DNA from 3 places in the Streptomyces sp. NPDC048278 genome. Region 2 is predicted to be linked to each of the others. Evidence: predicted binding sites of a transcription regulator. Region 2 holds the regulator's gene; each other region holds the start of a gene.
The links. Region 2 encodes HrcA, which represses chaperone genes, less so after heat shock. Its sites were predicted from a motif close to TTNGCACTCNGNNNNNCNGAGTGCNAA; they were not measured.
Positions count from the first base shown of each region.

Region 1: a site for HrcA is predicted at 2,999-3,025, ahead of groES (co-chaperone GroES). Genes of this name have one in related genera too.
Region 3: a site for HrcA is predicted at 1,626-1,652, ahead of groL (chaperonin GroEL). Genes of this name have one in related genera too.

Region 1 covers NZ_JBEZLP010000016.1:43,874-47,917, reverse strand. Annotated here, with positions in the region: gene AB0D74_RS26625 (ester cyclase) at 1-705, shown strand, start outside; gene groL (chaperonin GroEL) at 792-2,417, opposite strand; gene groES (co-chaperone GroES) at 2,544-2,852, opposite strand; gene AB0D74_RS26610 (polysaccharide deacetylase family protein) at 3,158-3,961, opposite strand; gene AB0D74_RS26605 (polysaccharide deacetylase family protein) at 3,958-4,044, opposite strand, start outside.
Region 2 covers NZ_JBEZLP010000004.1:103,162-107,205, reverse strand. Annotated here, with positions in the region: gene AB0D74_RS09145 (DUF3097 domain-containing protein) at 1-762, opposite strand, end outside; gene AB0D74_RS09140 (MBL fold metallo-hydrolase) at 797-1,519, opposite strand; gene hrcA (heat-inducible transcriptional repressor HrcA) at 1,692-2,708, shown strand; gene dnaJ (molecular chaperone DnaJ) at 2,709-3,845, shown strand.
Region 3 covers NZ_JBEZLP010000015.1:149,519-153,562, reverse strand. Annotated here, with positions in the region: gene thrC (threonine synthase) at 1-497, shown strand, start outside; gene AB0D74_RS26040 (ubiquitin-like small modifier protein 1) at 541-816, shown strand; gene AB0D74_RS26035 (cold-shock protein) at 1,285-1,491, shown strand; gene groL (chaperonin GroEL) at 1,815-3,437, shown strand; gene AB0D74_RS26025 (helix-turn-helix domain-containing protein) at 3,636-4,044, shown strand, end outside.

The DNA.
Region 1 (4,044 bases), on a different contig from region 2:
ACGTTCGTGCAGCTCATCGAGTGCAGGACCAGCCGGCTGACCGAGATGGAGCGGCTGCTGGACAGGTGGGTCGAGCAGACCAGGGGGAAGCGGACGGCGACGCACGCGGTGGTCGGCCGGGACCGCTCCGACGCCGCGCACGTGGTGGAGATCGTGGAGTTCCCGTCGTACGAGGAGGCGATGCGGAACTCGACCCTCCCGGAGACCGACGAGGTCTTCCACGACCTGCTGGCGCTCTGCGACGGGACGCCGACGTTCACCGATCTGGACGTGGTGCGCGACGAGCGGTTGTACGCCGGTACCGCGCGGCGGTTCTTCGAGACGATCGGCGCGGCCGGCCCGCTGGCTCCGCTGGACGGGCTGCTCGCGGAGGACTACCACGGCCACGACCCGGGCAACGAGCAGGACATCATCGGCATGGACGCGGTGCGGCGCGAGATCGGGATGTGGCGGGGCGCCTTCGACTTCACGTTCCATGTCGAGGACCAGTTCACCCAGGACGACCGGGTGTGCACCCGGTGGATCTGGAAGGGGCGGCAGAAGGCGGAGTTCCTGGGGCTGCCGAACACCCGGGGTCTCGTCAGGACGACCGGGACGACGATCCACCGCTTCGACGCCGCCGGGAAGATCGCCGAGGGCTGGTGGGAGTACGACCGGCTCGGGCTGATGGGTCAGCTCGGTGCACTGGACGCGCTGGAGAACTGAGACCACAGTGAAAGCCCGCGAGGGGCGAAGCCCCCGTACCCGGCGGACGACCGGGGACGGGGGCTTCGTGCGATGCCGGGGCGGTACTAGTGCGCGTGGCCGTGCGAGTGGCCCGCGGCGGCGGCCTCTTCCTCTTCCTTCTTCTCGACGACCAGGGTCTCGGTCGTCAGGAGCAGGGAGGCGATGGAGGCGGCGTTCTCCAGGGCGGAGCGGGTGACCTTGACCGGGTCGATGACGCCGGCCTTGACCAGGTCGCCGTACTCGCCGGTGGCGGCGTTGAAGCCCTGGCCCTTCTCGAGCTCGGCGACCTTGGAGGTGATGACGTAGCCCTCCAGGCCGGCGTTCTCGGCGATCCAGCGCAGCGGCTCGACGACCGCGCGGCGGACCACGGCGACACCGGTGGCCTCGTCGCCGGTCTTGCCCAGGCCGCCCTCCAGCACCTTGGCGGCGTGGACGAGCGCGGAGCCGCCACCGGAGACGATGCCCTCCTCGACCGCGGCGCGGGTCGCGGAGATGGCGTCCTCCAGACGGTGCTTCTTCTCCTTCAGCTCCACCTCGGTGGCGGCGCCGACCTTGATCACGCACACGCCGCCGGCCAGCTTCGCGAGGCGCTCCTGGAGCTTCTCGCGGTCCCAGTCGGAGTCGGTGTTCTCGATCTCGGCCTTGATCTGGGCGACGCGGCCGGTGACCGCACCGGAGTCACCGGCACCGTCGACGACCGTGGTGTCGTCCTTGGTGACGGTCACGCGGCGGGCGGAGCCCAGCACGTCCAGGCCGACCTGGTCGAGCTTGAGGCCGACCTCCTCGGAGACGACCGTGGCGCCGGTGAGGATCGCCAGGTCCTCCAGCATCGCCTTGCGGCGGTCGCCGAAGCCCGGGGCCTTGACCGCGACCGCGTTGAAGGTGCCGCGGATCTTGTTGACGACCAGGGTCGACAGCGCCTCGCCGTCGACGTCCTCGGCGATGATCAGCAGCGGCTTCGAGGCGTTGGACTGGATGATCTTCTCGAGCAGCGGCAGCAGGTCCGCGATGGAGGAGACCTTGCCCTGGTTGATGAGGATGTAGGGGTCCTCCAGGACGGCTTCCATGCGCTCCTGGTCCGTCACGAAGTACGGCGACAGGTAGCCCTTGTCGAAGGCCATGCCCTCGGTGAAGTCCAGCTCCAGACCGAAGGTGTTGGACTCCTCGACGGTGATGACACCGTCCTTGCCGACCTTGTCCATCGCCTCGGCGATGAGCTCGCCGACCTGCGTGTCCTGGGCGGACAGCGCGGCGACGGCGGCGATGTCGGACTTCTCCTCGATCGGGCGGGCCGACGCGAGCAGGTCCTCGGAGACGGCGGCGACCGCGGCGTCGATGCCCTTCTTCAGGGAGGCCGGGGAGGCACCGGCGGCGACGTTCTTGAGGCCCTCGCGGACGAGCGCCTGGGCCAGCACGGTGGCGGTGGTCGTACCGTCACCCGCGATGTCGTTGGTCTTGGTCGCCACCTCCTTCACCAGCTGCGCGCCGAGGTTCTCGTACGGGTCCTCGATCTCGACCTCGCGGGCGATCGTGACGCCGTCGTTGGTGATCGTGGGGGCGCCGAACTTCTTGTCGATGACGACGTTGCGGCCCTTGGGGCCGATCGTCACCTTCACCGTGTCGGCAAGCTTGTTGACGCCGCGCTCAAGGGCGCGACGGGCGTCCTCGTCGAACTTCAGGATCTTCGCCATGGCAGCGGATGCCCTCTCGGAATTCTTGGGTGAACAAGACTGCGCCCCTGGCACCCGGCTTCTCGAAGGATCGCGGGGGCCAGGGGCGCAGCTTCAAGCGGAGTGCTTGAGGTGTGAGTCGCAGGCTTACTTCTCGATGATCGCGAGCACGTCGCGAGCCGAGAGGACGAGGTACTCGTCGCCGTTGTACTTCACCTCGGTGCCGCCGTACTTGCTGTAGAGCACGACGTCGCCGACCTTGACGTCGAGCGGCAGGCGCTCGCCGTTCTCGAAACGGCCCGGGCCCACGGCGAGGACAGCGCCCTCCTGGGGCTTCTCCTTCGCGGTGTCCGGGATGACCAGGCCGGAGGCCGTGGTCTGCTCGGCGTCGAGCGGCTGGACCACGATGCGGTCCTCAAGCGGCTTGATGGCAACCTTGGAGCTGGCGGTCGTCACGATCCGACCTCCCCCTTCGGAGATCTCACGGGGTTAACTGTCTGAGGTGGCGACCAGGTGGATCCGTCGTCGCGGGTGCCGGACCTGCCCGTCGCGTTGTTGGCACTCTCATCTGCCGAGTGCCAGAGCCGAGACTATGACCGCGATTAGCACTCGGTCAAGCGGAGTGCCAATTGCCTGCGGCGCGGCGCCGAAAAAACCGGGTTGGCCCGGGTTGTGGTGGCCGTCCTGGGGGCTGCGCCCCCAGACCCCCCGTTCGGCCTTCGGCCTCGTCCTCAAACGCCGGACGGGCTGGATTTGTGGCGCTACAGGTAGTCCTCCAGGCGGCCCACCGTCAGGCCGCTGGCCTGTACGCGGCGGAGGAGGCGGGCGGTGCGGTCTCGGAGGGGTGGGCCGAGGGCCTCGTCGGGGCCGACGAGGATGATGTCGCCGGGGCGGAGCTGTTTGTCGCCGGTGCGGTAGGTGATGGCGTCGGGGGTCATCGCCGCGCGCCAGAGGACCACCGCCGTGACCCCGCAGTCGGCGGCGGCGCGCAGGGTGGTGGTGTCGTAGGTGCCGTAGGGCGGGCGGAAGAGGCGGGGGCGGATGCCGAAGCGGGACTTCAGCTTCTCCTGCTGGCCGCAGATCTCGGCGCGCTGGCCCGCGTAGGGCAGGCCGGGCATGGCCGGGTGGTCGAGGGTGTGGTTCTGGACGCTCGCGCCGACCGACTGGAGGCGGGCGAAGTGGCCGTAGCCGGGGCCGACCACGCTGTCCGTGAGGAACATGCTCACCGGCAGCCGCAGTTCGCGGACCATGTCGACGAAGCGGGGGTCCTTCTCGGCGCCGTCGTCGTAGGTCAGGAAGACCACCCGGTCGGAGGTGGGGACGTGGTCGACGACCGGGGGGAGGGCGGTGCGGAACGACAGCGGGTGGAGCGGCGGGCGGGGAGCCGCGGGGAGCGGCGCGGTCAGGCCCCAGCGGCGGTACGCGGGCTCGCCGGAGGGGCCGTGCGGGTGCACCCGGTCGGCCGCCTTCCTGCCGAGCCGTTCGATGGGGTCGACGGAGGGCGCGCACGCGGCCAGGAGGAGGGCGGCGGCCAGGACGGCGGCCGTCGCCCTCGGTCGGCTCACAGGTAGTCCTCCAGGCGCGCCACCGCGTAGCCGTCGCGGGTGACCTTGTTCAGGAAGCGGCGCATGTCGTCGACCATGGTGCC
Region 2 (4,044 bases):
CAGCTCCGGCTCCAGGTCCTTGTAGGAGCCCACGCGCGCGAGGATCGCCTGCCACACCGCGCCCGTGTTCTCCGAGGGCCAGCCCAGCGCCCGGCACACGCCCGTCTTCCAGTCCTGGCCGTGCGGGATGCGCGGCCACGCGTCGATGCCCAGGGACGACGGTTTCACCGCTTCCCAGATGTCGATGTAGGGATGGCCGACCACGAGCGCGTGGTCGCTCGTCACCGACTGGGCGATGCGCCACTCCTTGGTGCCCGGGAGCAGATGGTCGACGAGGACGCCCAGGCGGGCGTCGGGGCCGGGGGCGAACTCGGCGACGATGGCGGGCAGGTCGTCGACGCCCTCCAGGTACTCCACGACCACGCCCTCGATGCGCAGGTCGTCGCCCCAGACCTTCTCGACCAGTTCCGCGTCGTGGCGGCCCTCCACGTAGATGCGGCCCGCGCGGGCGACACGCGCGCGTGCGCCCGGGACGGCGACCGAGCCGGAGGCGGTACGGGAGGGGCGTACGGGGGCGGCCGACGCGGGGCGTACGAGGGTGACGACCCGGCCCTCCAGGAGGAAGCCGCGCGGCTCCAGCGGGAAGACGCGGTGCTTGCCGAAGCGGTCCTCCAGGGTGACCGTGCCCGCCTCGCAGCGGATCACCGCGCCGCAGAAACCGGTACCGGGCTCCTCGACCACCAGACCGGGCTCGGCGGCCACCTCCGGCACCGGCTTGGGCTTCTTCCACGGCGGGGTCAGATCGGCGGAGTACTGGCGCATTCGGATGACGATAGGAGAAGCCGAACGGGTGCGCCTACGACACGCCGAAACGGGCCGCCAGGGCGTCGCGCTGGGCCCGGACGAACGCCGCGTCGACCACCGCTCCGTGACCGGGGACGTACCGGGCGCGGTCGCCCCCGAGCGCGAGCAGGCGGTCCAGGGCCGCGGGCCAGCGGGACGGTACGGCGTCGGGGCCGGCCTGCGGGTCGCCGGACTCCTCCACCAGGTCGCCGCAGAAGACCACCGGGAGGTCGCCGGGGACGAGGACCGCGAGGTCGTGGGAGGTGTGGCCGGGGCCCACGGCGGCCAGCAGGGCCAGGCGGCCGTCGCCCAGGTCGAGGGTCCACTCGCCGGAGACCGGGTGGCGGGGGAGGGGAAGGGTGTCCGTCGCCTCCTCGGCCTCCGGGGACGGCAGGCCGTTGCGGATCGCGTCCAGGCGGAGCTCCTCGCGGCCGTGTGCGAGGACGGCCTCCGCGCCCGCCACCGCGTACAGGTCCGCGCCCGCGAAGGCGGCGGCGCCGAAGACGTGGTCGAAGTGGGGATGGGTGAGCGCGAGATGGGTCACACGGCGGCCGGCCAGCGCCTGCGCCTCCGTACGCAACCGTGCGCCCTCCGCCAGGCTCGACCCGGCGTCCACCATCAGGGCCGGGCCCGCGCCCAGGACCAGACCCGCCGTGCAGTCCCAGCCCGGCAGCCGGCACCGGCCGACCCCGTCGGCCAGCCGCTCCCAGCCCAGCTCTTCCCAAGTCACCGTCATGCCGCGACGCTAGCCGTAGAACGCCATGGGTCCCGCCCGACCTTGCCCAGTCAGTACCCCACGGCCGTACACTGGGCCGGGGATGCTGGCACTCGCGTTCGCAGAGTGCCAGACGAAAGGCCCGAAGGGACCGAAAGGCCGCGGGGACGACTTTCTGGAGGTGTGGCGCCGGATGCTGAGTGAACGCAGGCTTCAGGTATTGCGCGCCATCGTCCAGGACTACGTCGGCACCGAGGAACCGGTCGGGTCGAAGGCGCTGACCGAACGGCACAACCTCGGGGTCTCCCCGGCGACCGTGCGCAACGACATGGCCGCCCTGGAGGACGAGGGGTTCATCGCCCAGCCGCACACCAGCGCGGGGCGGATCCCCACCGACAAGGGGTACCGGCTGTTCGTCGACAAGCTGGCCGGCGTCAAGCCGATGAGCGCGCCCGAGCGGCGGGCCATCCAGAACTTCCTCGACGGCGCCGTCGACCTCGACGACGTGGTGGCGCGGACCGTGCGGCTGCTGGCGCAGCTGACCCGGCAGGTGGCGGTCGTGCAGTACCCGTCGCTGACCCGGTCGACCGTGCGGCACGTGGAGCTGCTGTCGATGGCCCCGGCCCGGCTGATGCTGGTGCTGATCACCGACACCGGGCGGGTCGAGCAGCGGATGGTCGACTGCCCGGCGCCCTTCGGGGAGACGTCCCTGGCGGACCTGCGGGCGCGGCTGAACAGCCGGGTCGCGGGGCGCCGGTTCTCGGACGTGCCCCGGCTGGTGGAGGATCTGCCGGAGGCGTTCGAGGTCGAGGACCGCGGCGCGGTCTCGGCGGTGCTCTCCACCCTGCTGGAGACGCTCGTCGAGGAGAACGAGGAGCGGCTGATGATCGGCGGTACCGCCAATCTCACCCGCTTCGGGCATGACTTCCCTCTCATGATCCGGCCCGTCCTGGAGGCGCTGGAGGAGCATGTCGTGCTCCTCAAGCTGATGGGCGAGGCGGGGGATTCGGGCATGACCGTACGCATCGGTCACGAGAACGCCTACGAGGGACTCAACTCCACGTCCGTGGTGTCGGTCGGCTACGGTTCGGGCGGCGAGGCAGTCGCCAAACTCGGCGTGGTCGGACCGACCCGCATGGATTACCCGGGAACGATGGGAGCGGTACGAGCGGTGGCACGGTACGTCGGACAGATCCTGGCGGAGTCGTAAGTGGCCACGGACTACTACGCCGTTCTCGGCGTGCGCCGCGACGCGTCGCAGGAAGAGATCAAGAAGGCGTTCCGTCGGCTCGCGCGCGAGCTGCACCCGGACGTCAACCCGGATCCGAAGACCCAGGAGCGGTTCAAGGAGATCAACGCCGCCTACGAGGTGCTCTCCGACCCGCAGAAGAAGCAGGTCTACGACCTCGGCGGGGATCCGCTGTCGCAGAGCGGCGGCGCGGGCGCGGGCGGCTTCGGGGCCGGTGGGTTCGGGAACTTCTCTGACATCATGGACGCGTTCTTCGGTACGGCGTCGCAGCGCGGGCCGCGGTCGCGTACCCGGCGCGGCCAGGACGCGATGATCCGGATCGAGGTCGAGCTAGACGAGGCGGCCTTCGGTACGACCAAGGACATCCAGGTCGACACGGCGATCGTCTGCAACACCTGCAACGGTGAGGGCGCGGCGCCGGGCACTTCCGCCCAGACGTGTGACATGTGCCGGGGCCGTGGTGAGGTCTCGCAGGTGACGCGGTCCTTCCTCGGCCAGGTCATGACCTCGCGGCCCTGCCCGCAGTGCCAGGGGTTCGGGACGGTCGTGCCGACGCCGTGTCCCGAGTGTGCGGGCGACGGGCGGGTGCGGTCGCGGCGGACGCTGACCGTGAAGATCCCCGCCGGTGTCGACAACGGCACGCGGATCCAGCTCGCCGGCGAGGGCGAGGTCGGGCCCGGTGGCGGTCCCGCCGGTGACCTGTACGTCGAGATCCACGAGCTGCCGCACTCGACGTTCCAGCGGCGCGGGGACGACCTGCACTGCACGGTGACGATCCCGATGACGGCGGCGTCGCTCGGTACGAAGGTGCCGTTGGAGACGCTGGACGGGCTGGAGGAGGTCGACATCCGGCCGGGGACGCAGTCCGGGCAGTCGATTCCGCTGCACGGGCGTGGGGTCACGCATCTGCGGGGTGGCGGGCGGGGTGACCTGATCGTGCACGTCGAGGTGACGACGCCGACCAAGCTGGATCCCGAGCAGGAGCGGTTGCTGCGGGAGTTGGCGAAGCTGCGGGGGGAGGAGCGGCCGACGGGGCAGTTCCAGCCGGGTCAGCAAGGGCTGTTCAGCCGGCTGAAGGACGCGTTCAACGGGCGTTGAGCGGGTGCCCTCGGCCGGGCGCACCGTGAAGGGGCTCCGCCCCTTCGACCCCACCAGGGGGCTCCGCCCCCTGGACCCCCGAAACCTATGCCCACCCACCACCCGACTCGGTCCGCCGAAAGGGTGCGGTCGCCACCCGACTCGGTCCGCAGAAGGGTGCGGTCGCCTCGCGGCTCGGTTCGTCGGGAGGCGGGGTTGC
Region 3 (4,044 bases), on a different contig from region 2:
CGAAGATCGACAAGGGGCTGCAGGAGCTGATCAAGCTCGGTCTCGTCGAGGACAAGCCGTACAAGATCTTCGGTGCCCAGGCCGAGGGGTGCTCGCCGGTGTCGGTGGCCTACAAGGAGGGCCACGACGTGGTCCGCCCGCAGAAGCCGAACACCATCGCCAAGTCGCTGGCCATCGGCAACCCGGCGGACGGGCCGTACGTCCTCGACATCGCGCGGCGCACCGGCGGTGCGGTGGAGGACGTCACCGACGAGCAGGTCGTCGACGCCATCAAGCTGCTCGCGCGGACCGAGGGAATCTTCGCGGAAACAGCCGGCGGAGTGACGGTTGGAGTCACCAAAAAGCTCATTGAGAATGGGCTGATTGATCCGGCAAAGTCGGTCGTTGTACTCAACACCGGTGATGGACTGAAGACGCTGGACGCGGTGGCGGGGACTGGACTCACCGCGACCATTCGCCCGAATCTGGAGTCTTTCCGCGAAGCCGGGCTCGCCTGAGTCCCCCGAGAAATAGGGCGTTGCCCAGACCGGAGGTAAAAACGTGAGCGTCACCGTTCGCATCCCCACCATCCTGCGCACCTACACCGGTGGTCAGGCCGAAGTCGCCGCCGAAGGGGCCACCCTCGGCGAGGTCATCTCGGACCTGGAGAAGAAGCACACCGGGATCTCCGCGCGCGTTCTCGACGACCAGGGAAAGCTGCGCCGGTTCGTCAACGTGTACGTCAACGACGACGACGTCCGCTTCGAGCAGGGCCTGGAGACCGCCACCCCGGACGGCGCCGGCGTCTCCATCATCCCGGCCGTCGCCGGCGGTTGACCTGCCGACCTGCTTGACAGGCTGATCGAATGACCGAACATTACCTTCGGTAACGCCGATCACCGACTGTTCATCTGATTGCCCCCTCCGTGAGAGAAGCGGAGGGGGCAATTCTGTGTGGTTGAGCGCGGTAGAGTTGGGGAACACGGTCCCGATCTCCAGGTCGGGAGCCCCGTATTCGATACCGCGAGCCCGGCAAGAAGTAGCCAAAGTGCGCGGGTTATATGCGGCTTTTGTGGCCTTTACGGGGCCCGACTTGCCCTGAATTCGGCCGAATTCTTGCTACATTCCGGACCCCTTCCGTCCAGAATTCTCGTCCGATTGACCTGTTGCAGACGGCAGTTGGACAGATACATTCAGCCGCGGTCGACGCGTTCCGGCGCACGCCCCCAACCAATGGGGGGTGAGGTCTGACCCGGATCCGCGAAGTGTGGATCTGTGCAAGGGCCAGTAATAGGGGAGTTAGGCATGGCTCAGGGCACCGTCAAGTGGTTCAACGCGGAGAAGGGGTACGGCTTCATCGCGGTCGACGGTGGTGCGGATGTTTTCGTCCACTACAGCGCGATTCAGATGGACGGCTACCGCACCCTGGAGGAAGGTCAGCGAGTCGATTTCGAGATCTCGCAGGGCCAGAAGGGGCCGCAGGCGGACATGGTCCGGCTGGCGACCAGCTGAAGCACGCGCCGACTGACAGCGACGTTCTTCTGTACTTGTCCGAAGGGCTCGTGCCTCCCGGGGCACGGGCCCTTCGGCATGCCCGGGCGTGCCCCGCGCGAGCCGGACTCCGGGCGCCCGATCCCCGGGAGGCGCTTGCACTCGGCATGGGCGAGTGCTAATCATTGGCGTTAGCACTCTGAAGGTGAGAGTGACAACGAAGGACCGGGTCGGTGAGGCCCGCAGGCCGGGTGGGGCAAGAAACCCACGGGTCGGCGAGCCGTCCGTCGCGGGCGCGGGCGCGGTCCGAAGACTCACCCCCAGTCCTGGAGGGACCACTTCACATGGCCAAGATCATCGCGTTCGACGAGGAGGCGCGGCGCGGCCTTGAGCGCGGTATGAACCAGCTCGCCGACGCCGTCAAGGTCACCCTCGGCCCCAAGGGCCGCAACGTCGTCCTTGAGAAGAAGTGGGGCGCCCCCACGATCACCAACGATGGTGTGTCCATCGCCAAGGAGATCGAGCTGGAGGACCCGTACGAGAAGATCGGCGCCGAGCTGGTCAAGGAAGTCGCCAAGAAGACGGACGACGTCGCCGGCGACGGTACGACCACCGCGACCGTGCTCGCCCAGGCCTTGGTCCGCGAGGGCCTGCGCAACGTGGCCGCCGGTGCCAACCCGATGGCCCTGAAGCGCGGTATCGAGAAGGCCGTCGAGGCGGTCTCCGGTGCCCTGCTCGAGCAGGCCAAGGACGTCGAGACCAAGGAGCAGATCGCCTCCACGGCCTCCATCTCCGCCGCCGACACCCAGATCGGCGAGCTCATCGCCGAGGCCATGGACAAGGTCGGCAAGGAAGGCGTCATCACCGTCGAGGAGTCCCAGACCTTCGGTCTGGAGCTGGAGCTCACCGAGGGTATGCGCTTCGACAAGGGCTACATCTCGGCGTACTTCGCCACCGACATGGAGCGTATGGAGGCGTCCCTCGACGACCCGTACATCCTGATCGCCAACTCGAAGATCGGCTCCGTCAAGGACCTGCTCCCGCTCCTGGAGAAGGTCATGCAGTCGGGCAAGCCGCTGCTGATCATCGCCGAGGACGTCGAGGGCGAGGCCCTGTCGACCCTGGTCGTCAACAAGATCCGCGGCACCTTCAAGTCCGTCGCCGTCAAGGCCCCGGGCTTCGGCGACCGCCGCAAGGCGATGCTGAACGACATCGCCATCCTCACCGGCGGCGAGGTCATCTCCGAGGAGGTCGGTCTCAAGCTGGAGAACACGACCCTCGACCTGCTGGGCCGCGCCCGCAAGGTGGTCATCACCAAGGACGAGACCACCATCGTCGACGGCGCCGGCTCCACCGAGCAGGTCCAGGGCCGGGTCAACCAGATCCGCGCCGAGATCGAGCAGTCCGACTCGGACTACGACCGCGAGAAGCTCCAGGAGCGCCTGGCCAAGCTCGCCGGTGGCGTCGCCGTCATCAAGGCCGGTGCCGCGACCGAGGTCGAGCTCAAGGAGCGCAAGCACCGCATCGAGGACGCCGTTCGCAACGCGAAGGCGGCCGTCGAGGAGGGCATCGTCGCCGGTGGTGGCGTGGCCCTGCTCCAGGCCTCCCAGGTCTTCGAGAAGCTGGAGCTCGAGGGTGACGAGGCGACCGGCGCCAACGCCGTGAAGCTCGCCCTGGAGGCCCCGCTCAAGCAGATCGCCGTCAACGGTGGTCTCGAGGGTGGCGTCGTCGTCGAGAAGGTCCGCAACCTCCAGGTCGGCCACGGCCTGAACGCCGCGACCGGCGAGTACGTCGACATGATCGCCGAGGGCATCATCGACCCGGCGAAGGTGACCCGCTCTGCCCTGCAGAACGCCGCCTCCATCGCCGCGCTGTTCCTCACCACCGAGGCCGTCATCGCCGACAAGCCGGAGAAGGCCGCCGCGGCTGCTCCGGGCGGCATGCCGGGCGGTGACATGGACTTCTGAGCCTGACGGCTCGGCAGTTCCGAAGCAGCACCGAGGGCGGCACCCCCTGTTCGGGGGGTGCCGCCCTTCGGCGTCTCCGCTACGGCTCCGGTTGCGGTCGGTTCCGGGAAGGGACCGCGCTCCGGTAAATTGAGTAGTGCCTCAAGATGAATCGTGGCGCCTGACTCGAGGGTGCACCCAAGATGCGAGGGAGCGGACATGGCCGCACAGGCGAAGGCGTTGCGGCGCGACGCGCGGGACAACGTGGCCAAGCTGCGCGCCGCGGCCCTCGAGGTCTTCTCGGCCAAGGGGCTCGGGGCCCCGTTGGAGGAGATCGCGAAGGTGGCCGGCGTGAGCGTCGGCACCCTCTACAACCGCTTCGGAACCCGTGAGGCCCTGATCGACTCGGTCGTCCCCGAGATCGCGGGCGGCAGGCTCAGGGAACTGGGCGAGAAGGTGGCGGCCGGGGCGAGCGCACGGCAGCGGCTGGAGACCTTCGTGCACGGCATGATCGACCTCCAGCACGACGACCCCGCCCTCAACGACGCGATCATGCGGCGCTTCCCCGAGGCGACCGCGCTGGTCGAGACCTGTGCGGTCTCCTCCGCCCTCGGCGACGACCTGGTCT